DNA from 3 places in the Frankia casuarinae genome. Region 3 is predicted to be linked to each of the others. Evidence: riboswitches for the same ligand, from Rfam matches in the RefSeq annotation. Region 3 holds a riboswitch; each other region holds the start of a gene.
The links. A riboswitch is a leader RNA that binds a small molecule or an ion and turns the genes downstream of it on or off. The one in region 3 is predicted to bind cyclic di-AMP.
Positions count from the first base shown of each region.

Region 1: it holds a riboswitch for cyclic di-AMP, as region 3 does, so the genes downstream of both, FRANCCI3_RS22090 (transglycosylase family protein) here and FRANCCI3_RS15020 (peptidoglycan-binding protein) in region 3, are expected to answer to the same signal.
Region 2: it holds a riboswitch for cyclic di-AMP, as region 3 does, so the genes downstream of both, FRANCCI3_RS01435 (C40 family peptidase) here and FRANCCI3_RS15020 (peptidoglycan-binding protein) in region 3, are expected to answer to the same signal.

Region 1 covers NC_007777.1:5,210,755-5,220,502, forward strand. Annotated here, with positions in the region: gene FRANCCI3_RS23730 (CAP domain-containing protein) at 1-80, opposite strand, end outside; gene FRANCCI3_RS22080 (DedA family protein) at 390-989, opposite strand; gene fbaA (class II fructose-bisphosphate aldolase) at 1,223-2,260, shown strand; cyclic di-AMP (ydaO/yuaA leader) riboswitch at 3,166-3,400, shown strand; gene FRANCCI3_RS22090 (transglycosylase family protein) at 3,407-4,084, shown strand; cyclic di-AMP (ydaO/yuaA leader) riboswitch at 4,558-4,747, shown strand; gene FRANCCI3_RS22095 (transglycosylase family protein) at 4,750-5,469, shown strand; gene FRANCCI3_RS22100 (DUF3151 domain-containing protein) at 5,555-5,989, shown strand; gene FRANCCI3_RS22105 (adenylosuccinate synthase) at 6,081-7,364, shown strand; gene FRANCCI3_RS22110 (hypothetical protein) at 7,544-8,383, shown strand; gene purD (phosphoribosylamine--glycine ligase) at 8,722-9,748, shown strand, end outside.
Region 2 covers NC_007777.1:324,790-334,537, reverse strand. Annotated here, with positions in the region: gene FRANCCI3_RS01450 (PhzF family phenazine biosynthesis protein) at 1-443, opposite strand, end outside; gene corA (magnesium/cobalt transporter CorA) at 668-1,927, shown strand; gene FRANCCI3_RS01440 (hypothetical protein) at 2,142-2,528, shown strand; cyclic di-AMP (ydaO/yuaA leader) riboswitch at 2,880-3,046, shown strand; gene FRANCCI3_RS01435 (C40 family peptidase) at 3,052-4,158, shown strand; gene FRANCCI3_RS01430 (PHB depolymerase family esterase) at 4,678-5,346, opposite strand; gene FRANCCI3_RS01425 (type 1 glutamine amidotransferase) at 5,462-6,205, opposite strand; gene FRANCCI3_RS01420 (MurT ligase domain-containing protein) at 6,287-7,537, opposite strand; gene FRANCCI3_RS01415 (tRNA adenosine deaminase-associated protein) at 7,958-8,449, shown strand; gene tadA (tRNA adenosine(34) deaminase TadA) at 8,492-9,022, shown strand; tRNA gene FRANCCI3_RS01405 (tRNA-Ser) at 9,141-9,227, shown strand; gene FRANCCI3_RS01400 (pyridoxal phosphate-dependent decarboxylase family protein) at 9,355-9,748, opposite strand, start outside.
Region 3 covers NC_007777.1:3,534,952-3,544,699, forward strand. Annotated here, with positions in the region: gene FRANCCI3_RS14995 (ABC transporter ATP-binding protein) at 1-95, opposite strand, end outside; gene FRANCCI3_RS15000 (lasso peptide biosynthesis B2 protein) at 73-603, opposite strand; gene FRANCCI3_RS15005 (lasso peptide biosynthesis PqqD family chaperone) at 600-917, opposite strand; gene FRANCCI3_RS15010 (asparagine synthase-related protein) at 940-2,796, opposite strand; gene FRANCCI3_RS28215 (lasso RiPP family leader peptide-containing protein) at 2,793-2,903, opposite strand; gene FRANCCI3_RS15015 (AfsR/SARP family transcriptional regulator) at 3,097-3,933, opposite strand; gene FRANCCI3_RS15020 (peptidoglycan-binding protein) at 4,191-4,940, opposite strand; cyclic di-AMP (ydaO/yuaA leader) riboswitch at 5,432-5,630, opposite strand; gene FRANCCI3_RS15030 (alpha/beta hydrolase) at 6,190-6,735, opposite strand; gene FRANCCI3_RS15035 (four-helix bundle copper-binding protein) at 7,374-7,730, opposite strand; gene FRANCCI3_RS15040 (amidohydrolase family protein) at 7,948-9,297, opposite strand.

The DNA.
Region 1 (9,748 bases), 1.7 Mb from region 3:
GCGCGGCCGGCCAGGCGGTCACCGTCACGCGGTGCCGAATGACCACCCGCGAGCAGCACGACCGTCAGAACCGCGGTCAAGGCCCCTGCCGCGCTGCAGAGGACGGGGCCGGCGCGACGCCGTCCCGCATGGTGCCGCCCGTGCTGTCGAAGCATCGAATCCTTCGGTGGTCGGACCCCCGACCGCGTACCTGGATCGATCAAGGTTAGCCGGCCATAGCCAGAAATTGCCATAGGAAAGGGAATTGATCGTCCAATGTGATCTGGTCGTAACGTCGTGGAGACTACCGGTCCACGGATCTCCCGGCATGATCCGGCGCCGCGGGGCACTGACGGACAACATCCCTGCGCTCCTCGCCCGCCCCCTCGGCGCTCCTCGCCCGACGCGGACTACCGCGGCCCCTGGTCGGGGAGCCGGCCCGATCGCCGGCGCAGCAGCTCGCCGGCGATCCCGGCGATGACGGAGATGACGATCACTACGAGCGCGATCCACACCGCCGCGTCCCGCAGCCCAGGAATGGCGGCCGCCGTATAGCCCAGAAGGATCAATCCGGTCCCCCAGACGAGCGCCCCGAGCACGACCGCGATCAGAAAGCGGGACCATGACATCGCCACGGTCCCGGCGAGTACCGGCGCGAACGTCCTCGCCCACGGCACGAAGCGGGCCGCGACCAGGGTGATCGGCCCGAACCGCCGGTAGAATTCCTCCGTACGGGCCAGCACCGTGGCGTGCCTGCGTTCCAGGTACGGCCGGCCGAGACGATGCCCGGTGTAGTAGCCCGCCGCCGCCCCGACGGTGGCTGCCGCCGCGACCCCGATCGAGAGGACCGCGACGGACACGTTCGACGCCGCGTCCGCCGCCATCAGCCCGGCCGCGAAGAGAATGGTGTCACCCGGAAGCCAGAACCCGATCAGGATCCCGCTCTCGACGAAGATGACCGCGAAGAGGACGACGTACAGCGTCATCCCGGACAGGCTGCCGACGTCCACTCGACCAGTGTGCCGGCCCCTGGTCGGCACCCGCCGACCAAGTCGGCGGGGACCACATCGCGCGGATCCGCACCGCGCCGGCGACGTCAGCCGCATCCGACCCCGGGACGGGGCAAGGCGTCATACCCTTCGCCCATCAGGAGTCCACGGCGGGCTTCGGCCCGATCCGGCTGCCCTGCACCGCGGGTGCATGGCTGATCGGCGCCCCTACAGGTTCGTAAGGAGCCCCACCGATGCCCATCGCCACGCCAGACGTATATGCCGAGATGCTCGACCGGGCGAAGGCCCAGTCCTTCGCCTACCCCGCGATCAACGTGACCTCGTCGCAGTCCCTGAACGCCGCGCTGCGGGGCTTCACCGAAGCCGGCAGTGACGGCATCGTGCAGGTGTCCACCGGCGGTGCCGAGTACCTGTCCGGCTCGACGGTGAAGAACATGGTCCTCGGCGCGGAGGCACTGGCCGAGTTCGCCCACCACGTCGCGAAGGCGTATCCGGTCAACATCGCCCTGCACACCGACCACTGCCCGGCCGACAAGCTTGACACCTACATCCGCCCCTTGATCGCGATCTCGAAGAATCGGGTGGCCCAGGGACGCGAGCCGCTCTTCCAGTCGCACATGTGGGACGGCTCGGCGGTCCCCCTCGAGGAGAACCTCAAGATCGCCGAAGAACTACTCGCGGACGCCGCCGCCGCGAAGATCGTTCTCGAGGTCGAGATCGGGGTCGTCGGCGGCGAGGAGGACGGCGTCGTCGGCGCGATCGACGAGAAGCTCTACACGACGCCGGAGGACATGTGGCGGACGGCCGAGGTGCTCGGCACCGGCGCGAAGGGGCGCTACCTGCTCGCCGCCACCTTCGGCAACGTGCACGGTGTGTACAAGCCCGGAAACGTCAAGCTACGCCCGACGATTCTGCACGAAGGACAGGAGTACGTCGCCAGGAAGCTCGGGCTGCCAGCCGGCGCGAAGCCGTTCAACCTCGTCTTTCACGGCGGTAGCGGGTCGGCTCTCACCGAAATCCGCGAGACCCTCGACTACGGGGTGGTCAAGATGAACGTGGACACGGACACCCAGTACGCATTCACCCGCCCCATCGTGGACCACGTGTTCAAAAACTATGACGGCGTTCTCAAGGTGGACGGTGAGGTCGGCGTGAAGAAGGCGTACGACCCGCGTACCTACGGAAAGCTCGCGGAGAGCAGCATGGCGGCCCGCGTCGCCCAGGCGTGTGAGGACCTCCGTTCCGCCGGCACCAGCCTCGGGCGGGCATAGTCGGGCCCAGGAGCGCACGCCGGCTGGCGGGATCGGTTCGTCGGATACCGGCCGCTTGTCCGCCGGCCGGCGGACAAGCGGACAGATAGCCGCCGGCCGCGAACGGGCAACCGAGCAACCGCCGCCGCTCGTCCGAGGACATTCTCCGGACCCCTCGGTCCGACCCTCTCCATCATTTCCGGCGGACGGAACGACCGGCACGCGGCGGACATCCGACCCGCCCCGGTCCGATGCACGACCCGCCGATTTCCCGTACTATGCCGGCCCGCGCGGTCCCCCGGTCGCTCCGACGGCTGGGGGACCACTGTTTAGCGGGCGCGGCATCCCGCTCCTCGCGTAACGCCGCCCCCGCCGGCAACCAGCAGGTTTCGGCCAAATGAGCGGACACGCACCGGACCTTCGGTAACCGTTCACCTACCGCCCCACCCCCAGGGAACCCCTTCGCCCACTGTGGTGATCCGACGGGCGCTTTTCACAGTCGGTGTCCGATTGAATCCGCCGTGTGCAAAAATCACAACGCCGCAAGTTACCGCCCGATTTCCGTTGTTTTTCTCACAAAAACAGGCTTCAATGGACGAAGCGTAGTATCAGGCCGATCACTCGCGTCGATCTCGTAGCAGGGCCGTCACGCCTTTGTCGACATGTCACGCATCTGGCCTGATGTGGGACTCTCCGCTCATCGTCGACCATCGGCAAACAGGGTGATCGGCCGAGCACAAATGCCTCCGCACGCCGTACCGCCAGGTTGATGAGCGGGCGCGCACGCGCGATACCAGGCCGCCAGTTCCTACTCAAGCAGGCGCGCCGAGTGTGCTCTTTTTCACGCACCCTATTCAATGCTTGGCGACTCGCCGGGCGGCGTGGTTATGGTTTTCGCCGTGCCCGGCAACAACGTCGGGCATTCGTCGGGCGGCACGCCGAATCCTGCCCCTGGCCGACGATTTCTCGAACCGGGCGGCAGGAACGGGGGACCCATCTCCGAGTATCGAAAGGATTCGATGCTCTCGGGGTGAAGCCATGTGCGACGACCACCCGGAAAGGTATTTCCGGTGCGGCTTCCGTCTCCAGGGATCCCTGGCACGGCCGGGCAGTTCCCAGCCCGAATCCGACAGCTCACCTCGCAGGCGTGGGGAAGGACCACAAGACATGTCCGACGCACGTATCAGTGGCCGACAATGCCGCGCCGGTACCCGCAGCCGGGCCCGGGCCCTCGTGGTCGCACCAGTACTCGCGGCGGCGGTGGGCGGCACCTTCGCGCTCAGCCAGCCGGCCGATGCGGCCACCACCTGGACGGGCCTGCGGCAGTGCGAGTCCGGCGGTGACTACACGACCAACACCGGCAACGCGTACTACGGCGCTTACCAGTTCTCCGCCAGCACTTGGCACAGCCTCGGCTACGGCGGTCTGCCGCACCAGGCTTCCCCGGCCGTCCAGGACGAGGCCGCGCTCAAGCTCGCCCGACGGTCCGGCTTCGGCCAGTGGCCGGCCTGTGGCCGCGGGATGGGCGCCGACCAGCTCGCGGGCGGCTCGTCGAGCTCCTCGGGCCAGGCCTCGCGCACGACGGAACGCCGCGAGCTGACGGTCAGCCCCATCTCCATGAGCACCCCCGTATTCACCCGTAACCTGACGACCGCACTGGCCAGGCAGGTACGTGACGACGTGCGGGCCTGGCAGGCCCGCGTCAACCATCTGGGCTATCCGATCACGATCGACGGCCGCTACGGACCACGCTCCGCCGCAGTCGCCCGCGCCCTGCAGGCCGCCAAGGGACTCGCCGTCGACGGCATCGTCGGCCCGGCGACCTGGCGGGCCACCTTCCGCTGATCCTCCCCATCAGCCCCATCAGCTCCATCAGCTGATCCATTCGCTCCGCCCCCGTGGCGGAGGGACGACCGCCGCGGGAACCGGACATCCCACCCCGGCGACACCGGTCAGGGGATCTCACCTCGACGACGGGCTGGCCCGACCTGTCTCCGGACGATCTCCGGTTGACGGCCCGTACGGGCCGGCCCGTACAACCCACCACCAGCATCACCAGGACCGCACCCTGACCGGCCTCCGGCAGGGCCGATCTTCGGCAGAGCCGATCTTCGGCAAGGCCGACGAGGAACAGCAGGACCAGCGAGCCACCTGCGGAACCTGTATGGAAGTGGCACGATTCGCGCGATCCTCACTGGTTACTCCGGACCACCCCGGTTTGCGCTCCATGAGCGGTTCTCGCTAGAGTGCCGCTCACTCGCCTCGTCGGCGAGGCCGCCCGGACGGACGCCGAGTCCTGCCCCCGTACGAGCGGCCGGAACGAACATCGACCGCAGCGGGCAGGAGTGGGGGACCCACATTTCGGGCGCCGCAAGCGGCGTCCTTGGGGTAAAGCCGGTGCGTCCCGGCCCATGGTGGAGAGCGGTTCCCACCCGGGGTCGGATCCTCCGGCCGGGCCATCCCAGCCCGCACCCGACAGCTCACCCCGCAGGCGACGGGATTGGACTGACATGCCCTCTGGGCGTCGTGGCGGCAGACATCGAGCACCGCAGGCCCCATCGCCCGCCGGTCGCATCCTGCGCACCACCGGCGCGGTCACGGCCATCGTCGGCAGCGGCCTCGCGGTCACCGCGGCTCCGGCGGGCGCGGCCACCTCCGACGACTTCGCCAAGCTCCGCCAATGCGAGTCCGGCGGCAACTACGCGGTCAACACCGGCAACGGCTTCTCCGGTGCCTACCAGTTCGACGACCAGACCTGGCACGGGCTCGGGTACTCCGGCCGCCCGTACCAGGCATCGCCCGCCACGCAGGACGAGGCGGCCGCGAAGCTCTACAACCAGCGGGGCTGGCAGCCATGGCCGTCCTGCTCGGTCAAGATGGGCCTGACCAACAACGGCCCGGCCAGTGTCCCGGGCGGCTCCGGTGACGTCATCCAGCAGGCCATCACCCCGGTGGAACCCCCCATGACGCTGGACCGGGCCCGCCGGGAGATGGGGGACGGCTCGTTCAGGGGCACGGTCCTCGACGCGTCCCTCAGCGACGACGTTCGCCCGGACGCCTTCGTCTGGCAGGACAGGATGCGTCAGAAGGGCTTCGTACTCACCGTCGACGGCAAGTTCGGACCGCAGTCGCAGGGCATCGCCGCGCTGTACTCGTACCTCACCCGGGTGAGCGACGGTCAACCCGGGGTCGTCGGCCAGAATCTGTGGAACGTCAGCGTCAGGGCCTGACCGACCGGTCACCGTGCGCGCAGGGCAAGCGCGTCCGGGGTGACCTCCATGACGTGTGCGGCCGGTCGTCGGGCAGGATGCACTCATGACGACGCCGTCCACCTCGGGAAAGCCCAACCTGCTCTCCGGTCCGCCGCCGACGCTCCTGCCCTCCGACGCGGCCGCGACCGATGCGCTGGTCGCCGGTGATCCGCCGGATGCCGTCGCCGCCCGGCTGCCCGCGTTCAGCGTGCCTTGGGCCGCGCTCGCCGAGCTCGCGCTCACCGGCGGACGACCCGTCGAGGCCTATGCCTACGCCCGCACGGGCTATCACCGCGGCCTCGACGCCCTGCGCCGCTCGGGCTGGAAGGGCAACGGGCCGATCCCCTGGTCACACGAACCCAACCGCGGGTTCCTGCGTTCGCTCGCCGCTCTCGGTCGGGCGGCCGCGGCCATCGGGGAGGCCGAGGAGGCCACCCGCTGCCGGACGTTCCTGGCCGACAGCGATTCCGTCGCTGCCAGTGAGCTCGGCTTCACCTGACAGTGAGTTCATCAGGCCGCGTCGGTGGTGGAGACCAGCGAGGATGCCGCAGCCGGCCCCACGACCCCGCCATCCCTAGTAACCTCGCCCGGTGCCTGCTCTTGTCCTCATCGGTGCCCAGTGGGGCGACGAGGGAAAAGGAAAGGCGACCGACCTCCTGGGCGGCGCCGTCGATTACGTCGTCCGGTACCAGGGTGGCAACAACGCCGGCCACACCGTGGTCATCGGGGCGGAGAGTTACGCGCTCCACCTGATTCCCAGTGGCATGCTGCGGGCCGACTGCGTTCCCGTGATCGGCAACGGGGTCGTCATCGACCCGGGCGTGCTGCTGGCCGAGATGGACGGGCTCACCGCCCGCGGCATCGACGTCTCCCGGCTCCTGATCAGCGCGAACGCCCATCTGATCATGCCCCATCACCGGGCGCTGGACCGGGTCATCGAGCGTTACCTGGGCAAGGCGCGGATCGGTACCACCGGTCGCGGCATCGGTCCCACCTACGGCGACAAGGTTGCCCGTACGGGCATCAGAGTGCAGGATCTCCTCGACCCGGGCATCTTCCACAAGAAGCTCGAACTGGTGCTACGGGAGAAGAACCAGGTCCTGGCCAAGGTCTACAACCGGCGCCGGATCGAGCTCGACGAGGTGGTCGAGGAGTACGCCGACTACGCGAAACGCCTGCAACCCCACATCGCCGACACCGGTCTGATCCTCGACCGGGCGCTGCGCGCGGGCAAGGTCGTGCTGCTCGAAGGCTCCCAGGGCACCCTCCTCGACGTCGACCACGGCACCTACCCGTTCGTCACGTCATCGAACCCGACCGCCGGCTACGCGGCCACCGGCGCCGGCATCGGCCCGACGAGGATCAGTCGGGTGATCGGCATCATCAAGGCCTACACGACCCGGGTCGGCGCCGGCCCCTTCCCCACCGAACTGGACGACAAGGTCGGAGAGGAGCTGCGCCGCATCGGCGGGGAGTTCGGCGTGACGACCGGCCGGGCGCGGCGCACCGGCTGGTTCGACGCCGTAATCGCCCGCTACGCGGTGCGGGTCAACGGCCTGACCGACCTTTTCCTCACCAAACTGGACGTCCTGTCGGGCTTCGACCGGGTGCCCATCTGCGTCGGCTACGACCTCGGCGGCGAACGGGTTGACGAGATGCCCATGACCCAGACCGAGTTCCACCACGCCAAGCCGATCTACACCGACCTGCCCGGCTGGCACGAGGACATCTCCGACGTCCGGTCGTTCGCCGACCTGCCCGGCGCCGCGAAGGACTACATCAGGGCGTTGGAGGAGTTCTCCGGCGCCCCGGTGTCGGCGGTCGGCGTCGGTCCCGGGCGGGACCAGACGCTCGTCATCAATGACCTGGTCTGAAACGACTGGTCCGGAACGGACCTGATCTGATCCCGCCCGGCGCGGGCCGAGATCCGGTCGGTTCCGGTTGCACCCGGAAGCATTACCGTCGACGCTTGGGCGGTCACGCAAAGCAATGACGTCCGGGGGTGGTGGCGGTGGCCGTTGTCAGGTCCCGGCCGTCGGATGACGATCCTTCCATCCCCGGGCGGACACCGCTGTCGCTGCCGGAACCGGCCGAAGCCCCGCAACCGGCCCGTTGGCCACCAGCCGTGAGACGCGGTTACCTGCACCCGACCGACTCCGACGCCTGGCCGGTCGGGTTCTCCCCCACCGGCGAGGCTCTGCCGCAGACCCTGACCGACGTGCTGCTGCGGGGCAGCCACGCCATCCGGAGCTCGAAGCGGGCCGAGGCACAGCGGCTCGAACGCGCCGCGGCCGTCGCCAGTCACGTCGACGCCCAGATCCGTGACTTCCTGGACTTCTGCGCGGCCGAACACCTGGTACCACCGGTCACGGTGCGGGCGACCCGCACCGCGCCGCACCGCGCGCCGGCGCGGTACCGTGCCGGGCGGCCGCTGCCCGCGCTGGACCTGAGCGAGGGCGGGGCGACACGGGCGACACGGGCGGTCACGGACCCGGCGGCCCGGGCCGACCCGGCGGATCGGGCGGACCGGGCGGATCGGGCGGACCGGGCGGACCGGGCGGACGCGGGTGAGGCGGCCGTTGACCCCGGTCGCCGCCGGCGTTGGCCGGGACGGCGGGAACGGCTGCAGGCGTGGCCGCTGCTGTACTGGCGCTGCGAGAACTTCCCGGCTGCGGGGCGGTCGCTGCACCTGTTCGTCGAACCGGGTGGGCGCGCCTTCGAAGGCCGCGACGATCCCGCCCCGCTGACCGTGCTCGGCCGGGAGGTCCGGGTCTGGCCGGTCGACGCCGCCGCCATCGTCGCGGGCATGGCCGAGGTGGACGCACGCCGCTGCGCGCTGCACCTGGTGCACGGCATGGCCCACCTGCTCTGGCGGTCGGGTGTCGGGCTGTAGTCGCTCAGCGCGGATCGTCCCAGGTGATCGGCCGGGAGTCACCGGCACCGACCGGGCACGACGCGCACGATGATCAGCACACCCGCTACTGTGGAACCGTGACCCGACCGAACTGCGACGACGCGATGCCCCAGACGGGGTTCGCCGGTTCGCGATGGCACCCGCGCCCGGTCCGGATCTCCGTCCCGGCGCCGCGCGCCAGGGACAACCGGTGACGGCCGCCACCGACCCTCGCGTCCCCCGCGCACGGCCGTGGCGGCGACGCGGCCCGCTCCGCCGGCATTACCGGGAATTCGCCGCCGCGCACCGGGCCGCTGCTTGCGTCGCGAGGTGAACTGATGAAGATTCTTGTTGTCGGCTCCGGCGGCCGTGAACACGCGCTGTGCCGGGCGCTCGCCCGCGATCCCCGGGTCGGCTCGCTGGTCTGCGCGCCCGGAAACGCCGGAACCGCCGAGCTCGCCGAGCCCCGCCCGCTCGACGTCGCTGACCCGGACGCCGTCGCCGACCTTGCTGAGGCGGTCGGCGCGGACCTCACCGTCATCGGTCCGGAGATGCCGTTGGTAACCGGGGCCGCCGACGAGATACGCGCCCGCGGTCTCGCGGTCTTCGGCCCGAGCGCGGCCGCGGCCCGGCTGGAGGGCAGCAAGGCGTTCGCCAAGGAGGTCATGCGCGCCGCCGGGGTGCCCACGGCGGCCTCTCGCGACCACACCGAGATCGAGCCCGCCCTGGCCGACCTGGACGTCTTCGGGCCACCGTACGTGGTGAAGTACGACGGGCTCGCCGCCGGCAAGGGCGTCACGGTGACCGAGGATCGCGACGCGGCCGTCGCCGCGGTCCGCGCGAGCCTGCGCGGACCGGACGACCGGGTTGTCCTCGAGGAGTACCTCGACGGGCCCGAGGTCTCCCTGTTCGCCGTGGTGACCGAGTCCGGCGCGGTCCTCCCGATGCTGCCGGCGCAGGATCACAAACGGGTCGGCGACGGCGACACCGGCCCGAACACCGGGGGGATGGGCGCGTACACCCCGCTGCCCTGGGCCTCGCATGGCCTGCCGGCGAAGATCGTCACCACGGTGATCCGGCCGACGGTGGCCGAGATGGCCCGGCGCGGCACCCCGTTCACCGGTCTGCTCTACGCCGGGCTCGCGCTGACCACCCGCGGGCCGCGGGTGGTGGAGTTCAACGTGCGCTTCGGTGACCCCGAGGTGCAGGCCATCCTCGCCCTGCTCACGACGCCGTTGACGGACGTGCTCTCCGGCCGGCGGGCACCGGTGTGGCGCTCCGGCGCGGCGATCAGCGTCGTCGTCGCCGCGCACGGCTATCCGGCGGCCCCCAGGCTCGGCGACCCGATCCGCGGGCTCGCCGCCG
Region 2 (9,748 bases), 2.2 Mb from region 3:
AGGTCCTCGGCGGGTGGACGGGGCAGGTCGAGCGCGTCGACCTGGCCCGGGTCCGCGAGCATCTCATGCCACCAGCAGGGCACGGCGGCCAGGGCGCCGCGGACCCAGACCCGGCCCTGCTCCTGCCAGCTGACCGCCTCGCCGCCGGCCGGGCGGAGGATCTCCGGATGGCCACCGAGCAGCCGACCCAACAGCCAGGCCGACCCCACCAAGGCGTGCCCCGCCATGGGCAGCTCCCCGGTGGGCGTAAAGGTGGCCAGCTCCGCCAACTCCGGGTCGTCGACGAAGACCGTGGCGGGGCAGCCCAGTCGGCGCGCGACGACGGACCGCTCCCGCGCGTCGGGCAGCAGCTTCGCGGCATCCAGCACCACGGCGAGCAGGCTGCCGCCGGCGCCCGTCTCGTCGGCGAACACCCGAAGCGTGCGTACCTCGATCCCGATCACTCGATCCTCCCTGTGACGTATCCCATGCGCCGGACGTGTATCTCACCCTTCGTGCCACACCACGCCGGCACAGTTGCCAGGCATCCGCGTCCACGGTGAAGCCCGGATCGCCTCCGGACGGCCGGCACCGACTTGTCACCATGAAGGTTCACCAGCGGGGAAGGGCGTGGGAGATGCCGACAGGTGGACCTGGACATGGATCGGCGGCAGGGAAGAAGGCAGTGATGCGGGACGACGCGGTGCCGGGCGAAAGGGTACGCGACGAGACGGTACGCGAGACCCGGGGACGCGACGTTGATGGCGCGCGCCCGGACGGCGGCGACCACGGCAGCCAGCATCCCGTTCGGGAGGTGCTGGGGGACGCCCTGGAGCAGGCGTCGGCCAACGCCCATAAGCTCGCCGGCGCGCTGACCCGTCCGGTCTCCCTGGTCCGGGTGGGTCGCAAACGACGCGGGGCGCCCCGCTCCGAGCTACCGCGGACACCGGACGGGCGCGTCATGGCCTGCGGCGTGTACAGCCATGGCCGGCGGGTCACCATGGACATCGACCAGGCCGACGCGCTGCGGTTGGCGCGGTCCGAACGCAACGGGTTCGCCTGGCTCGGCCTGTTCGAGCCGAGCTACGAGCAGCTCACCGCGATCGCCGAGGAGTACAGGCTGGACAAGCTCGCGGTGGAGGACGCGGTCACCGGCCACCAGCGCCCCAAGCTCGAGCAATACGAGAACCACCTGTTCATGGTGCTCAAGACGACCAGTTACGTGGAGCACACCCAGGTAACGGGCACCTCCGAGGTAGTCACCACCGGCGAAATCATGATCTTCCTCGGCGAGGACTTCGTCGTGACCGTGCGGCACGGCAGGCACGGGGAGATGACGAAGCTGCGCGGCCGGCTGGAGGCCAACCCGGAGATGCTCCGGCACGGCCCGACGGCCGTGCTGCACGCCATCTGCGACAGCATTGTGGACGACTACGTCCGCACCGTGGAAAGCATCCAGGCCGACGTCGACCAGATCGAGACGGGCGTCTTCCATCGGGATCAGAAGCCGTCGACGGAAAGCGCCTACCAGATGAAACGCGAGCTTCTGGAGCTCAAGCACGCGGTGCTGCCGCTCGCGGGCCCGTTGCGTACCCTCACCATGGACGCCCCCACGATGGTCGACGTGGCGATGCGCCGTTACTTCCGGGACGTCGCCGACCACCTCGAGCAGGTCAGCGAGCGAATAGCTCACTTCGACGAGCTGCTTTCCTCCGTGCTCCAGGCGACGCTGACGCAGGTGACGATCGCGCAGAACGAGGACATGCGACGGATCAGTGCCTGGGTGGCGATCGGCGCCGTCCCGACCGCCGTCGCCGGGATCTACGGCATGAACTTCGACCACATGCCGGAGCTTCGTCAGACGTGGGGCTACCCGGCCGTCCTGGCCGTCATTACGACGATCTGTCTGTTTCTCTACCGTGCGTTCAAGCGCAACGGCTGGCTCTGACACCGACCTGCATGCTATGCGCGCATAGACCACGACAATGACGGCAGATCCATAGTCCCTTTTTACTATAAGTTGGCTGACGCGACGTATCCGTACGATGGGTTACCCCTGGCCCGCCACGTCGGTTACCGTTACCAACCGTGTCGGAGCAACCGGGTCTCGCGCCAGCCGCTCGGCGCGGTCCCCGCCGACCCCCCACCCCTCGGGGGACTCCATGACCTCGCCTGACCCCAAGAGTCGTAAAACGGCCATCCTGCCCGATCGGGGCGATCTCATCGCGGAGCTCGCCGGCCGGCTGGAGGCCCTCGACGCGCTCCTCAACCGGCTGGAGGATGCCGAGCGGCAGGCCGCCGACGCCAGCGAGCATCTCATCCGGACCCGCCGGTGGCAGGAGGACACGGTCCGGACCATCCAGGAGGAGCGGGCTCGGATGCGCCAGCGCCAGCACGCCCTCGACGAGCTCGCCGACCACGCCCGCGCCGCGGTCGAGGCGCTGGCGCACCACCGCTCGCTGCCCCGTGAGGTCCACGAGCTCGCGGTCGAGCTCCAAGTGCTCGATGCGGCGGGATTCCTCACCCGCCGCGGCTCCCGGTCCCGCTGAGGGGGGTGCACACCCGGCCTCACCCGTCGACTACTTTAAGTAGTCAAAATCGCCCACGGGCCGCGGGAGGGCTACCCGCCCGCCCGCCTCTCACCCGGACCGGCCGCCGCCGCGGACCCCACACGCAACGAAAAACCAGCAGGACAAACGGGGCGCGAAGGGCCTTAGGGCCGCCCGGTCAGCCCGGCCGACCGCGCGGGCCGCCGACGCCGCGCGACGGGAACTTCAACGCGCACTCGCTGTAGTTGGGAAGGACTAGTGTTTACCCACCCCATCCAAGTGGACTAGTCTCACGCCGACGTCACGACAACACCGGGCCGAACGCCGAGTCCTGCCCCCGGCCCCGGTGTCCCCTCCGAGTCGTCATCAGGGGCAGGAGCGGGGGACCCACCTCCACCGGCCGGCGCCGATCCGCGGTGTCGACCTAGGGGTGAAGCTCGACGCGTGAAGGTCACGCGAGAGCCGGGCAGCCCAGCCCGAACCCGACAGCTCACTTCGCAGGCGCACGGGAAGGAATACACCGTTGTCCGCGCAAAGCGTGCAGCTCGACGAAGAAACGCGAGGCGCCGGTCGCGGCCGTCACCGCGCACCCTCCGCGCCCCCGGCCGCCCGCAGCCGGGCCCGGGCCCGCGCCTTCGCCGCCGTGACCACCGGGACCGTCGCGGTCTCCGGAGTGGCTCTCGCCGGCTGCGCCACCGACATCAACGCCGACGCCGCGAAGGACGAGCAGCCGAACACCGCTCCGATCACCCTCGCCGCGCAGATCGGCTCCCAGGCCGCCCTGGGGGGCAGCATCGCCGCCGCGGCGGTCAGCACCCACGGCTCCACCTCCCTGCTCGGCTCGACGGGCGGTGTCGACGCCCCGCCCCTGGCCGGCAAGGTTCAGGTCGGTCTCCGGGTGACCAACCCCGACGTGAGCGTCAGCGCGGACCAGCCGATCGACATCGGCTTCTCGCTCTACAACGAGCAGACCCACGAACCGCTGGCGAACCAGCTGGTCAAGGTGCAGGTGAAGCTCCCCACCGGGTGGGCCACCTTCAAGCACCTTTACACCAACGCCCAGGGCTACGCCTCCTACACGGCCCGGGTGCTCACCACCACGAATGTCACCGCGGTCTTCGACGGCACGGACGCCCTGCAGTCCGCCCGCTCGGCGAACGACGCCACCCTGCGCGTACGGCCGGCGCCCACCCCCCGGCTCGTCCGCAACGCCGCCTGGTCGGATCTCCTCACGACAGGGGACGCCGCGGACCAGGCGTCGGTTCCGGTCCCGTCGAGCTCCCTCGGGGAGAAGGCCGTCTACCTGGCCTCCCTGCAGGCCGGCAAGCCCTACGTCTACGGTGCGGAGGGCCCGAGCTCGTTCGACTGCTCCGGCCTCATCCAGTACATCTTCAAGCAGCTCGGCAGGAGCGTGCCGCGGACGACCGACGCCCAGTTCGCCGCCGCCACCCGGGTGTCGCAGTACAACAAACAGCCCGGCGACCTGATCTTCTTCGGGACACCCGGGAACATTTACCACGTCGGCATCTACGCGGGCGACGGCATGATGTGGGCGGCGCCGCACACCGGCGACGTCGTGTCGCTCAAGAAGATCTATACCACCTCCTACTACGTCGGTCGGATCCTCTAGCGGCCGGTCGGAGCCGGCGCACCGCCCTCATGCCGACGCAACGGCTCACCCGGCTCCGGTGGATCGCCTTCGCGGCTGGGGCGCGGACCACACGAGCCCTGCCAGTCCACGAGCGGCCGGCTACCGAGCCCCTCTCCAGGCGCCGACCCGAAGCCGTGGAAGCCGGACCCGGGACTCCCACCCACCGGCGAAGCCGCGGACAGACCAGCAAGCGGGCCCTGTCACCGCCCGACAACCCGCCTATGTGGTTCCTTTCCAGCTCTCCGGACGGGCCCTCCTTCCGGTGGGACGGACGTCAGATCTCCCCCCCATCTGACGTCCGTCCGGCCGGAAGGCCCCCGATTCCGCCGGCCTTCCCTCGGATTCCCCCCCCATCCGCACGGGAAGGCCGGCGGGCCTCGGGCCCCGGCCGACCAGGTCCGCCGATGCCGCTACCCCCCTCCCGGCGGCATCGGCGGACTTCAGCCCTCGGTCTCTGCCCGGTGCGGAAACCGCCCGGCCCGCTCGCGGGCGCCGCGGTCAGGCCCCCAGCCGGTGACCAGACGAGAACTTCCACAGGGTCTCGCTGACCTTCCGGTCCCAGGAGGCCTCCGGGGCCCGGCCCTCCGGGACACGGTCCTGGCAGGTCGGCCCGGGCTCCGGGTCGAACTGCCCGACGACGCCGACCGCGGCGAACTCCGGCTTACCCGGGGCGCAGGCGGCGGTCAGGGCCAGCCGGGCACCCTCGCCGATCCCCCACACGTAGACCCGGTTCGGATCCACCTTGGTCCGTTTCGTGGAGACGAAGCGGACCACGTCGCGCAGATAGCGCACGTCGGCCCCCTCGGGTCCGTCGATCCGCCACGTGCCGCCCACGGCTTCCGGGAAGGCCACCGCGAAGTCGCGGGAGTTCGCGAGCTTGCCGGCGTCACTCTGCCGGTCAAGTGACTTCGCGTCCGCGTTGTCGTCGTGCAGGATCAACACCAGCGGAAGCGGGTTGGCGGGATCGGACGGGGCCTGGACGAGCAGCTCGCGGCCCGCCGACGCGTAGTCGCCGGGCAGGCTGACCCGCTGGGTCTTCGGGCGGTCACGGGTCCCGAGGTAGCCCCAGACGACCACGATCACGACACCGACGATGAGCACGGTTCTCTTGTTTTTGCCCCACCATCCGGCGAGGGGATTCGACACCACGGTCCAACCGAACCACACCGCTGGCCGGGAAACGCCGCAAACCTGGCAGCAGATGACGACAAGACCGGGGTCAGACCGGGGCCTGTCCGCCTTGTCCCCCCACTTGTCCCCCCAAAAAAAGCCAGGGGACGCGTCAGGTGACGGCCAACGCGCGGCGCCGGGCCTGGCGCAGCACCTCCACCTCGCGGGGCGCGTCCAACGGCGGCAGCGGACCATGGACCCAGCTCAGCAGGAGATCGGCGAGGGCGGGATTCTGCGCGAGCACCGGCCCGTGCAGGTAGGTGCCGATGACCCGGCCATCCACGATGCCGTCCGTTCCGCCGTCACCGTCACCGATCCCGAGCCGGACCGTACCGAGCGGGATGCCGCTCGCGCCGGGCAACCGCCTCGTCCGCCCGGCGTGATTCTCATACCCGTACAGGGTGGGCAGGCCGAGCCGTGCGTCCGGTTCCACCACGATGTCCCCGACCGCACGCGCCGGCGGCGCGTCCGACGGGCCGAAGGAGCGACGGGTCTCCACGTCGACGAGATTCAGCCCCTCGTGGATCTCCCCACCGGATGGGAAGGTCGCGCCGATCACCTGGTAGCCGGCGCACACGGCGAGCACCGCCGCTCCCGAGCTCACCGCTCGCCGGATCGCCCGGTTCTGCCGGATGCCGTCCGCGGCGAGGACCTGCGGTGCGTCCTCGCCGCCGCCGAGCAGGTAGATATCACAGCTCTCGGGCACCGCCGACCCCGCGGGAACGTTCACCACCTCGACCGGCAAACCACGCCAGCGCAGGCGCTGGGACAGCACGATCGCGTTACCGCCGTCGCCGTAGGTACCAAGCAGCTCGGGGTAGATCAGCGCGATCCTGGTCGCAGAGCCGCCCGTCATCGCGTGGATCCCCTCATCTCGCGCACAACCTCACTGCGTGCACAACCTCGCCGCGTGCACAACCTAGCCACGCGCACAACCTCACTGCGTGGACCTCACCAGCAGATCGCGGAACGCCGTGTAGTTGGCGACGACGTCGACCACCTTCTCGTTGGCGGCCAGGGCCGCGTCCCGCGCACTGGCATACACGCTGTGCGGCACCTCCGCATAGGCCAGCCGCACGCTCATGTCCTCCTTGCGCTCCCCGGTGACCAGCACCTGCCGGCCGGCGAGCCGTTCGAACGGCACGTCCCAGATCCAGGACGGATCCCGCCCGTCAGCGGTCTGGGAGTTGAAGTCGATGACGACAGGCCGCGGCGGCGCGTCCGCCAACAGCTCCATCATCTCCACCCAGCCAGCGGGGTTCTTCGCCAGCAGCAGCCGGCCTCGATGGCCCTCCTCGCCGAGCGCCACCTCCTGATAGCGACCCTGCACATCGCCCAGGCCGGTCATGGCCGCAAGCGCATCCTCGATCTCGACGCCGAACTCCCGGGCCGCGGCGGCGGCCATCGCCGCGTTGCCGAGGTTCACCCGTCCGGGCAGATCGAGCCGGGCCTCGATGGTGCGGCCGTACCAGAGTAGTTCCCGGGAGCCGGTGACCGCGACGATCGGCTCGGGCCTGGCCAGCCCGCACTCGGACCACCAGCCGCTGCTGTTGCGGTGTAGCAGCCGGGCGCACTGCGGGCAGACCATCGCGTCCGCCGTCCAGTTCTGCCCCGCCGACACCCAGACCTGCCGGTGCCAGCCCGCCGCCGCCCAGGCCACCAGGGGATCATCGACGTTCGCGACCACCGTCGTGTCGCGCAGCTCCGAGCCGAGCTCGCGCCACATGGCGGCGATGCGCCGCGTCTCGTTGGACCGGTCGAGCTGGTCACGGCTGATGTTCAGCAGCAGGACCACCCGCGGCGAGATCTCCCTGGCCACCTTCGGCAGCCAGATCTCGTCCACCTCGAGAGCCGCCGCCGCGTCAAACGGCGGCCGGGACAGCGCGGCCAGCACCCCGGGCGCCATGTTCGCCCCGCCGCTGTTCGACTTGACCGGCCCCAGGGTGCCCAGGGCCCGGGCAAGCAGCCTCGTGGTGGTGGTCTTGCCGTTGGTGCCCGACACGCAGGCGGTCATCCGGTGGGAGCCGACCTCGGCGAGCGCCGCCGGGGATACCCGCAGCGCGAGCTTGCCACCGATCATCTCGCCGGAACCACGGCCGAGCCGGCGTGACGCCTCGGCCGCCAGGCGTTCAACGGCGAGCGCGGCCTGGGTCCTGGCGGTGAACCGGCGGGGGATTGATGTCGTCATCGCGGTTTCTACAGTGCCACGACGGCACCGGGCGGCGAAGCCCGCCCCGTCTTCTGTTCCGATAGATCCCGGTCCAGTCCCCGGTCATCGGCCCGGTACCACCCGGTAGCGCCCCCGGACGGGGGTTTGTTCCAGCCCGGACATTACCTCACGTGAGCTGGCGTTACCCATAGTCCGTTGGGGAAGGTGTCGACCGGACCACCGTCGCGGAATCGACGCGGCATCGCGGTAGAACTCACCTGACAGGGTGAACCGGAATACCCACGGCCGCCCCCACAGGTGAGAATCACAGGCGGAACACGGCTGGTCGGCGCGGGTGCGCCGGTTTGGCCACCGGGGGCCGCGCCGGGCGGGCATCCCGGACCGGCACGGCCGGCCCGGGTCCGCCGCGCGGTTGCAGAAGGGACGTGAGGGCGCACAGTGACCACGAAGGCAATCGCGATCGCGCGGGTACACGGCCACTGGTCGGTGCACGATCTCGACCCGGCCGACGTCGACGACCTCGACGCCCTCACCGACATGATGCGGGATCTGGGTGATGGCCCCGTCGTCGCCTTCCTCGAGGAGGACGACGAGTACCTCGCGGTGGTCCGGGTGTGTCCCGACGACCCGGATCCGCAGGTCTTCCTCTCCGATCGCCGGGTCCTGGTGACCTCCGACCTCGCCGAACGCCTGTTCGCCGACGCGCTGCCCTCGATGGCGGGGCTGACCACCCCGGACGACGAGGATGACGCGTCCGCCGTCACCCATGCCGCCCCCGTGGGCGATCTCGATCTACTCGGCGATCTGGGCACCCCCGCGGAGGCGTTGTTGGAACTGATCGGCGAGGAGGGGATGCTGCCAGGCGATGTGATCAGCGCGCTCAGCGAACGGGCCGGGGCGGGGGAGATCCTCGATGACGCACGTGGCTGAGCCCACCGCTTCGGTCCCGCGCCGCCGGCCCGCTGATCCGGGATGACCGATCCCGACGAGTACCCCCGGGCGGGCGCTCCCGCCCGGCTGAGCGGTCCGCCCGGACCGGACCGCTTCCACGAGGCGATGGGGCTCGCCCTGCGCGAGGCCCGCCTGGCCCCGGACCACGCCGACGTCCCGGTGGGTGCCCTGGTGGTGACCGAGGACGGCACGGTGCTCGGGCTCGGGCACAACGAGCGGGAACGCGGCGCCGATCCCACCGCCCACGCCGAGATGATCGCCCTGCGGGCGGCCGCGCGCCGGACGGGTTCCTGGCGGCTACCGGGAGCCACCCTCGTGGTCACGCTGGAGCCCTGCACCATGTGCGCGGGGGCCCTCGTGCTCGCCCGGGTGGACCGCCTCGTCTACGGCGCGGTTGACGAGAAGGCCGGGGCGGTCGGCTCGCTCTGGGACGTGGTGCGGGACCGGCGGCTCAATCATCGACCCGAAGTGGTCGCCGGGATCCGCGCCGACGAGTGTGGCGCCCTCCTGGCGGAGTTCTTCGCCGCGCGCCGGCGCCCGGCGGGGCGCTAGCCGGCACACCGCCGCCACGCTCGCCCGGTTCGGGGCGACGGGCCGCAGCCTCGGCGCCGTCGGACCCCTACACACCCCGGCGAACCGGACTCTCGCGACGTCCGGTAGGCTAGTCCGCGGTGGAGTCGCCTAGTGGCCGAGGGCGCACGCCTCGAAAGCGTGTGAGGGGGCAACCCCTCCGTGGGTTCAAATCCCACCTCCACCGCCCTAGCGGCACGTCTCGCTCTTCGCGTGCTGGCCGGGCCCGCACAGCGGTCCCGGAGGATCAAGCCCGGGCACCGGGCCGGCGGGGAGACCGGACGGCGGGGAGAGGGAGCCCATCGCGGCGAGGATCAGGCCATCGTGGCGAGGATCGCGCCGATGTCGTCAACGGTGGTCCGCGGGTTGACGATGGCGAACCGGGCGACGGTCTCGCCCTCGTGCACGGTGGGCGGAACAAACGCGAAACCGTCCCGCAGCAGGTTCTCGCTCCACCGCTGGTAGTCCGCGGCCTGCCAACCCAGCCGACGGAACACCACGATCGACAGCTGCGGTTCCCGCACCAGCTCGACGTAAGGCAGCGCGGCGATCTGGAGCGCGGCCGCCCGGGCGGTCGCCAGCGTGGACTCGATGGCCCGGCCGTAGGCCAAGGTGCCATGCGTCGCCAGCGAGAACCAGAACGGCAGCCCGCGGGCCCGCCGGGACAGCCCGATGGCGTAGTCCGACGGGTTCCAGGCCCCCGCCGAA
Region 3 (9,748 bases):
CCGCGCAGCAGCGCCCAGAGTTCCGTGACGCCCCGCGACGCAGGCCCCCGGGCAGCTCCCCGGCCCTCCCCCTCAACGACGTACGCCCTCGTCACGAGGCACGCCCCTTCCCCGAAGCCCGCCACTCCCACGGAGCCCGCCCACGCGACGGAGCCAGCCCACGCGACGCGGCCCGGTTACCGTTCCCGGACCGACGCTGAGCAGCGGCCGCAGGTAGCCTGCCGGCATCGACTCCCCGACGATCACTCCGTCCGCCTCGACCCACGCGTGCGCGGCGAACGGCGCGATGGTGCGCACCCCCACACGCCACGTCGGGAACGTTCCGGTCAACCGGCACAGCAGGGCGGTCGCTATCGAGCGGGGAACACAGCCCCGCGCGCCGCGGCAGGTGAGGCTCACGGCTGTCACCGCCTGCCGGGCGGCGAGCGCGGTGCCATAGTCGGCCGGGCGGGCGCCCGCGCCCACCCCCGTGAGCACCCGGCAGATGCGGGCCGGCGACTGGGTCGCGAGCACCCGCGCGATCCCCACGGCGACCAGCGCGCCGAGCCGACGAGCGAGGGACGGTTTCGCCTCCGGCCGCTCGACCACCATCGGCGCGGTCACCGGGCCTGCGTCCGGGGATCGCAGACCGCCTCGGTCTCGGGTGACCATCGGGACTCGGGCTCGGCCTCGATGAGGCCCACGTCCGCGAGTTGGGCGAGCAGACCCTCCACGTCGCGGCGCGCCGTCTCCGGGTCAACCTCGCTGGTCTCACACAGCCCGCGGACGGCGGCTGCCGTGTCACCGCCGTCGAGCAGGATCCGCAGCACCAGGTCACCCGAGGGGTTGAGGGTCCAGTATCGGCCGTTGTCGATATGGAGGAGCACCGCTCCGTACTGGGTCGGCGCCCGCACCACGTCAGGCCGCAGCGTCACCATGATCACTCACTCCTCCGGTAGCTCAGTCAGGGCCCCGCCGGCTCGCGAGCACCCGCAGCCACGCGTCCGCCGCGAACGTCGGTCGCAGCGCCTGGTGGCGATGACCAGGTACGGACGAAGATCGGCACGCCTGGCGCAGCGCGTCCGACTCGATCAGGCCGAGATCGGCCAACGGGCTGTCATCGCACAGCTTCACCAGGACGTCCTGGCTGGTGCGCAGGCCCTGATCCTCCTCGGCGGCGGTATCCGCCTTGGTCTCGCGGCGCAGGCATTCCTGCGGCACCAGCCGGCGCATGGCCTCCTGCAGTAGCGGTTTGTACTCCCACGGACCGGTGCGCTCTTCGGGCCGCACCGCCAGCACCGCCCGGACCACCCGCTCGTCGAGGAAGGGTGCGGCGAGCGGCGGGCCGACCGGATCGGCGAGCTGGTCGAACAACCGGAACACCGCCGCGCCAGCGCGGATGGCGAAGAGATCGGCGTGGCCGTCCCGGGTCTCGGCCAGCGGCCGGGCGCGCCGGACGGCCTCCGCGAACGCTCCGGCCAGCAAGTCGAGGGCCGTCGGCGTGAGCCAACCCGGGACCACAGGCGGAAAGGCCCAGTCGAGCGAGGCCAGGACGCCCGGGTGGGATCGGCCGGAACCGGCCGGACGGCGCGCGTGGCCGACCGTGGCACGGCGGGCCTGGTCGAGCGCATCGGCCATGTCGGCGAGGCAGTCCCGGTAGCCGCGCGGGCGCATCATTCGCAGGCACGCCATCCACGGCCAGCCCTCCTGCGCTCGGTGTCCGCGCAGGTCGTGCAGCGCCCGCCGGGGCCGGCGGCGCAACAACCGGGGGAGGTAGGCGGGACAGCCGTAGGCGACCTCGTCACCACCGAACCCGGTGAGGTGCACCCGCGGCCCGTACAGCGCGACCCGGTCAAGACCCGCGCGCAGCTTCGCCCGGTCGCCGATGCCGACGAACGGCCGGTCGAGCGGTTCGTCGGCGTCGGCGATGCCGTCGTAAACGAGGGGAAGCCCGGCGGCGGGCAGGATCTCGCGCGTGACGCCAGGGAGCGTGGCCGCGGCCCGCGCGGCGTCGTCGTCACCGGGATCGGGGGCGATCCCGGTGAGCGCGACCACGTCGGCGGGGCCGCGCGCGGCCAGGCAGCACACCGAGGTGGAGCTCAGTCCGCCCGACAGATCACAGCTCACTGTCCCGCCGCCGGCGACCCGCGCCGCCACGGCCTCGGCGAGAGCCGCCCGCAGGGTCGGCGCCCCCTCCGTGCGGGACCGCACCGGTGCCGGTCGACGCCACCACCGCAGGACGGTGGCCTTCTCGTCAGGGCCGACGAGAAGGTAGTGATCCGGGGGCAGCGCGTCGATCGACTCCCAGAGCACCAGGTCATCGAGCGGATGGGGCGGTGACGGGTCGAGCAGCGACAAAGCCAGCGCCGTCCGGTTCAGCGGGGCGCCCGTGAGCCGGGCAAGCACGTCGGCGCGGTCGGCGGCGACCAGGTGGCTGCCCAACCGGGCGGTGAAGACCCGCCGGGTTCCCGTCGGGCTGCCCTGGACGCGACGGTGGCTGTCGATTTCGGCGATCACGTGGTAGTCGCCGGCCACGGCGCGCGCGAGGTCGAGAGCGTGCACGTCACGGGCCGAGAGAAGCAGCCGCAGGAGCTGTCGCGCGTTGGTCGCGGCACACCCGATCAGGGCCAGCCGCGAGCGCCCGGCGACGGCACTGACCATGGCATCGTCCGGCCAGTTGCCGACGATCCACGGCCGCCCGGAGGCATACCGCAGCATGCGACGAGCCCCCGGCGGACGCACGACGGGATCACGGTCGGCCAGCACCAGAAACCAGCAGGACGGAATCGGGACCACCGCCACCCCGGCCGCCGTCACGCAAAACGCCGCCAGGAGTAGTCACGCCCCCAGCCCCAGCGGCCGTTCGTCACTGCGGCGAAGCTGCCGGCATCTTCCAGTCGCGGGGGGAGGTAGATAGCCTTCATCGTCTTCTCCTCAGCGGTTTCCGCGCGCCCTCGCCCCGGTGGCGTGCGCCCCGGTGGTGATACACGGCGGCGCCGCGCGCGTGGCCCGGGCGCCGGCCGGCTGGTCCAGCCCGTATGGTTGAAATTCCCCCGCCGGGTTCACTGGCGGTTCAGCTGACTTCCGGCGCACGACTCGGCCGGCACGGCCGTGGCATCAGGTGACCCACGAGTCCGGATTCAGTACATGCTGATGGGCACGCCGCAGTTCGACACCGGGCTCGATCCCGAGTTCGGTCACCAGCCGCCGGTAGACCGTCTGGTACTCGGCCAGTGCCTCGGCCCGCCGGCCGGTGTGTTCCAACGCAAGGATCAGCTGGGCCCAGAGACGTTCCCGGGTCGGATGTTCGACCGTGAGCGCCCGCAGGGTCGGCAGCACCCGGTCGTACTCGCCGAGGGCCAGGCGGGCGTCGATCAGGTCCTCGCACACCGCCCAGCGAGCCTCCTCCAGCCGGAGGACCTCCGCGCCCGCGATCTCCGCCGGGAGCTCGTCGAAGGCGTCCCCCCGCCACAGCGCGAGGGCGCCTTCGAAAAACCCGGCGGCGCGTTCCGGCGAGCCGGCGCGCACGGCGGCGCGGCCCTGCTCGGCGGCCGATTCGAACCGCTTAGCGTCGATCTCACCGGACGCGACGACCAGGCGGTACTCCCCCGGCCGGCTCTCGATGCGCCCGGGGCCGTTCCCCCCGGCTCCGGACGTGTCCAGGGGCGGCCGGAGGGTGTGCCGCAGCTCCGAGAGATAAGTCTTGATGTTGCCCCCGGCGGAGCGCGGCGGGGCATCCTGCCAGAGCGCGAGCCGCATCCCGTCCACACTCACCCACTGGCCGGCGTGCAGCAGCAGGGTCAGCAGCAGTATGCGCTTCTTGCGCTGGTCGATGCGGACCTGCTCGCCCGAGGATCGCCGCACCTCCAGCGGCCCCAGGACCGCGAACAGGAGACCGGCCCCGGTCACGGAGGATGCGTTCGGACTCGCCTCAGGTAGGTAGTCGTCGAGCATCGTGGCTCTCATCGATCGGGCCCCCGTTTCGGTTTTCCCGTGCGGGCCGGCTGGTCCCGTGCGGGCCGGCTGGTCCCGCCCGGGCCGATGCCGTCTCCCGACCCGGTGCTCCCGGCCGGGTGCTGGCCCGGTGGCTGAATACCCCCACCTCACCCCGGGTAGTCATCCGGTGCGTGCGGATATCGAGCAGCGCCCTCGGGCGGGTCGGGAACACCGGCCGGCGGCAGCGGAGCCCGGTCGGCGGGCCTCGATCAGAGTCAGATCCCGAGCTTCGCCCGCGTCTGCGGTCCGACGATCCCGTCAACCACCAGACCGTGCTTCAGCTGGAAGTCCTTGACCATGTGGTTGGTCTGGTACCCGAACTTCCCATCCACGCTGATCGGGTAGCCAAGGCTGGCGAGCCTCTTCTGGATCTGGTGGACGTCGAGGCGGAACCCGAGGCCGACGGCCAGCGACGGGTAGCGGGCCGCGGGTGCCACCACGGCCGCACGCACCGGGGCAGCCAGCGAGGAGTAGGAGATGTTCGTGAACCGCACGCCGCGCGAGACGGCCGCCGCCGCCGCCTGTCCCCGGGCCAGGTAGCGGTAGTGCAGGCCGTTGGTGTAGGCGCTCCAGGCGGTGATGCCCTGGCCTTCACAGACCTTCTTCGCCGCCCAGGCGTTGACGGCCGGGTCGTAGAGGTTGCGGTTACCCACCCAGCCGGCGTGGGCCCGCATGTTGATCTGCCACAGGCCGCGCGAGTCCTCGCCGTAGGTGGCGTGGGCGTAGGGGTTGCCGCCGGACTCCGCAAGAGCCACCGCGACCCAGGTGGCCAGCGGAACGCCGCGGCAGCCGGGCAGTCCCGCGTTCGCGGCCGCGCTGGCGATCGTCACATCGGGGACCGTGGTGGCGGCCCTGGCCGGGCTCGCGGTGGCGAACATGCCGGCGCCGGCGCCGATCACACCGACGGCGGCGACAACGGCGCCCCGGGTCCGGGTGGAACGTTTCCGATGCTTTCCCTTGGCCATTTCTTTGACATCTCATTTCGGTGTCGTCGAACACAGACGGGTGATCGAGGGGAGGGATGCCGCTCGAAGGAGGGCGAGCGGAGACGACCGCGCTGGAGAAGGGCAGCACCCAGTGCCGGTCTGCCGGTGCGCCGAGAGGCCGTCCGGGGACGACCGGGGACGACCGATCGACGCGCCCTGGGGATCCCGGGGTCGATGGGCTGAACAGCACGGCAGGCGGCCGTGGTCATTCCGTTCCAGGCCTGGCGGGCCCGGTGGACGGCAGGGGTCAGCCGACCACAGACGACGAGGCCGGGTGGCTTTCAGCCGAGCTGGTGGTATGGCGCGTCAGCGCGATCGGCCGGTACGGGCACCGACCGGATGGCACGTTCTCGCGAAGACGTCAGGGCGAGAACGGCGCCCCGTATGGCGGGGACGCACCGCGGGTCGCGCCGAACGGCGTCACGGTCCAGAAGACCGGAGCCGAGCGTTCCTGAAACACAGGCAACGTCGAGTCCTTCCCGTACGCCTGCGAGGTTAGCTGTCGGGTTCGGGCCGGGAAGCCCGGCCGTTTCCGCGGCGTGCGCGTAACGGCTTAACCCCAAGGGTGGCCCGCAACGAGCCACCCGGAGGAACGTGGTTCCCCCGCTTCTGCCCAAGATCTCTCGGAGGGAGCTGCGGACCGTGGACAGAACTCGGCGTCGGCCCGGAGCTGTTGATACCCCGCAACCGTAGCGAACTACAGACCGTAGTGACAAGTACGAGTTGTGCCGAATCTGGGCGCATGTTGGTCACGATGCGTGCATAACGCTGCGATGCCGCAACTCTCGGACATCAATAGCAGCTACCGGTAGCGACGCAGATCACCCGTCACGACCGGATCTTGGCGATATGGCCGGTCTGTCGAGACGGGGACCGGTGGCCACGAGGTCCGGTAGTCACCGGGACCGCCCGGCCGTCCGGCAACCCAACCCCGGCAACCACGGCAACCACGGCAACCACGGCAACCACGGCAAGCGGGAAGCCTGGCCCGGGGGTCGGGTGGCGTGCGGACGGGTACGCAAACGCGAACGGCGCAGGCTTCGAGCCTGCGGCTCGAAGCCTGCGCCGTTGGAAAACGGACGATGCGGTACGGGACGGACGACTGACCCGCGGATTCGCGTGATTCGCGCCGGCACCCGCCGAGGAAACACCTGCTGAGCGGTTGGGCCTCCCGCGAAGGCACACCCCGATCGGACCGGCACGCGGGCGCGCCCGGCACCGGGCGAGATCAGTCGACCGACCGGTCCCGCTGCCGTTGCCGTGGGGCCAGCCGCGGGACACGGAGGTTCTCGAGGAACAGCAGGATGTGCGCGCCGACCGCACGCCGGCCGGGGCCGGCGAGCACGCCATGCCCCCCGGGCAGCGACGCCAGCCGGGCCCGGCGCGCGGTCCGCGTCATCATGCGCGCCAGCGCAAGCGGGCTGACCTCGTCGCGCTCGGCATGGAGCAACAGGATCGGCAGGTCGGGAAGCGACCGTGGGATCGGTTGTCCCGGATCCTCGCCCGCGATCTTCCGGTACACCAGCGGCAGGTCGAGCAACACGAGGGCATCCGGCCGGACCGCTGGCGAACCGGCGCCGACCAACGCCCGCAGGGCCCCGCTGTCCGAACCCAGCAGGACGAACGGACCATCGGGGGCACGCGCCTCACCAAGGGCGAGGACGGTGTCTCTCCCATGGTCGAGAAACGTCACCTGATAGCCGTCGAGCGCGAGCCGGAAAGCTAGGCCCTCGAAATGTTCGGCGGATTCTCCACGACCGGGAAGAAGGACCACACTGGCTCTTCTCGAGTGGGTGGGATCACCACTGGGCCAGTAACGGGTTCCCGGCCCCCCCACATATCCACGGGGGCGCGGATGAAAGTATGACGACGAAACCATGGACGACACAGCATGCTCCGATCGGAAACCGTCCAGAGATGTACCCGGTACTGACCGGACATCGATACCGAGGCGGCTGGCGTCCACGCAGGCGATGACGATCTACGGACAGACCTATCGAGTGACCGTGAATCAGGAGAACGCCAGGGAGAACACCGAGAGCGAGGGAAATCCGAGGAGGCTAGTAAAGCACGTGAAGCGGCCGGGTCGGACAACCGGACGAGGCCGCTCGCAGGAAGTCAATGTGGCCACGGACGACCAGGGGGGTCATCCGACCCACCGAGGAGAACATGACCATATTTTGCCTATCCGACGGCTACCTGTCAACATGGTCAATATTGTTACTCAGGTGTTTCACCCCATGTCCGCCCGAGGATACGTAACCGTAGCCACCGGTCGTGACCGAGGCCGCGCATCATGTGCCGCGCATCATGTGCCGCGCATCATGTGCCACGCGCCGCCGCACAGCCGGACGCCGGGGCGGAGTCGGGTGACCGCCGGCTGCGCCCCGGCGCCGTCGGGCCGGACGCGGCTCAGGCGGCGGCGCCCACCATCGTGTTGCAGCTCTCCGCGCAGGACCGGCATGCGCCGGCGAGCTTGGCGAGCTGCTGATCCTGCGGCATCCTCTCGCACATCTCAGCGCACATCACGCAGATCCGCGCGCACATCGCGCACATTTCCCCGTGCATCGGCGACATCCGGCACATCATGTCGGCGCAGGTCCTGGTGACGGCCGCGCAGTCCATCATCAGCCGCATGTTCGCCGACTCCATCATGGCGCCCGGCATGTCCATGCAGTAGGAGATCGTCTCCTCGCACAGAGCCGAGCAGGACATACACTCCTCGATGGCCTTCCGCATGTTCTTATTGATCATTTCAGCGTGCTGCATGAGAACCCTCCAGGCATTGGAGACGCGGCACCCCGTACCAGCGAACGGCCCGGACCACCTGACGGCAGCCGGCAGCGGGGCCCCTACGACGATAGCTTTCGGGGGCCGATCCGCATCTCGGTCAATCGCCGTCCCAGAATGGATCCGACGAAATCCCGCGAGCCATACTAAGGGTATTTCTTTTGATATTTCGTGAACATTCCGGAAAACGGGAGAGTCAGCCGGGCGGCGACACCGCGGGCCGCTCGGGAACGATTCTCGGCACCTCTTCCATCACCATGGTGGGGCGGACCAGCTTCCCGGGCAGCCGCGGGTGGGGCAGCACCGCGCGACCGCCAAGGAACACTCCGCTCACAGCGCCCGGCCGCTCGAAGATCGACAGGTCCCCGGGGTCCGCGTCGAGCAGGATCGCGTCGAAGGCGGAGCCGACGGCGATGCGGCCGGCTCCCTCACCCAGTCCGAAGAGCCGGGCTCCGGTCGCGGTCGCGGCGAGCAGCGCCTCGGGTGGGGTGAGCCCGGCATGGCGCAGCCGGCTGATCTCGGCCAGGTTCGCGCCGTGCCGGGTGCGGTGCCGGGCGTCGCTGCCGAGCGCGATCGGCACCCCCGCCGCACGGGCGACCGCGATCGTGCCGGCCAGCGCGGCCTCGGTGGCCTCGGCTCGGTCCGCCGCCCAGCCCGGCAGCACTCCGGTGGCCGCCAGCGCCGCCAGGTCCTGGTAGGGCGACAGGGTGGGGACGAGCGTCACCCCGGCGGCCGCCATGGCGGCCGCCACGGGCTCGGTGAGCCCGATGCCGTGTTCGATGGAACGCGCTCCGGCTGCGACCGCGGCCTCGATCGACCGCTCGCCCAAGGCGTGCATCATCACCGGACGTCCGTACCGCCGGGCCTCCGCGACGGCGGCCGCAAGCTCCACCGGGCTGAACTGCGGCTCGGGCTGCCCCGGCCGGGCGGACATCACCCCGCCGCTCGCGTAGATCATGATCCAGTCCGCACCCGCCCGCAGAATGCCCCGCACCGAGGCCGGCAGGCTGCCCGCCTCGGTAACGGTATGCGGGGGCCGGCCGGGATAGTCCGGCATGAGAAGATCTTCGGCCGACTCCAGCCCGGGACCGATGATCGCCCCGTCACCGTGCCGCCCGGACCGGCTCAGCCCGACGACGGACACGGCAAGCCGAGGTCCGGGCACGGTGCCCGCGCTGACCGCGTCCCGGATGCCGGCGTCGGCGCCGCCGGCGTCCCGCAGGTGTGTGACACCGGCCGCCAACGACGCCCGCAACGCGGCGGCGGTCTGCAGGACCCGGGTGGACAGCGACGCCGTCGCCAGCTCGAACGGATCATAGGTGGACTGCGTGACGTGGGCGTGGCAGTCGACGACCCCTGGCATCAGCCACAGGTCGTGGGCGTCAACGTCGACGGCGTCCCGGTCAAGACCGAGTCGCGTGCCGACCGCATGGATGATCCCGCCGCCGACGGCGACGTCGGTCGGCTCACCGAAGCGCCCGGTCCTGTCGAGGACGTGCACCCCCCGCAGGACGAAGGCCTCGGCCGCCTCTGATCGTCCGGGCACCGTCGACCGCCCGGACTCGGGACGCCCGGACTCGGACTGTTCCGTCGCGGTGGATCGCCCGTGCGCCGGAGGCTGCTCCGGAGTCAGGGATTGTTCCGATGATGCCGGGGGATCGGTCATGACCAGCGCCGTTCCTGCCGTTGACGACGACCTCCAACGCCTCGTTCCGGCCGGATCGAGCACCGACCGACAAACGCGCGGAGGCGGATGTCAGATCGAAGGTCGAGGCCGGGGTGCGGGAGGTCCGGATGTTCCGGAGGTCATCCGGATGTCAACGGGGACAGGCCGCCGTGTTGACGCGGCAGGTGTCGATGTGACGGCGATGAGTGAGTTCGACCGCGCGGCCACCCGGCCGAGGCCACAGCGTTACCGTGATCCCGCACCGGTCGTCCGACACGACGTCTCCTTCACTCGGCCCCGGATTCACTCGGCCCCGGATGACCGCGCTCAA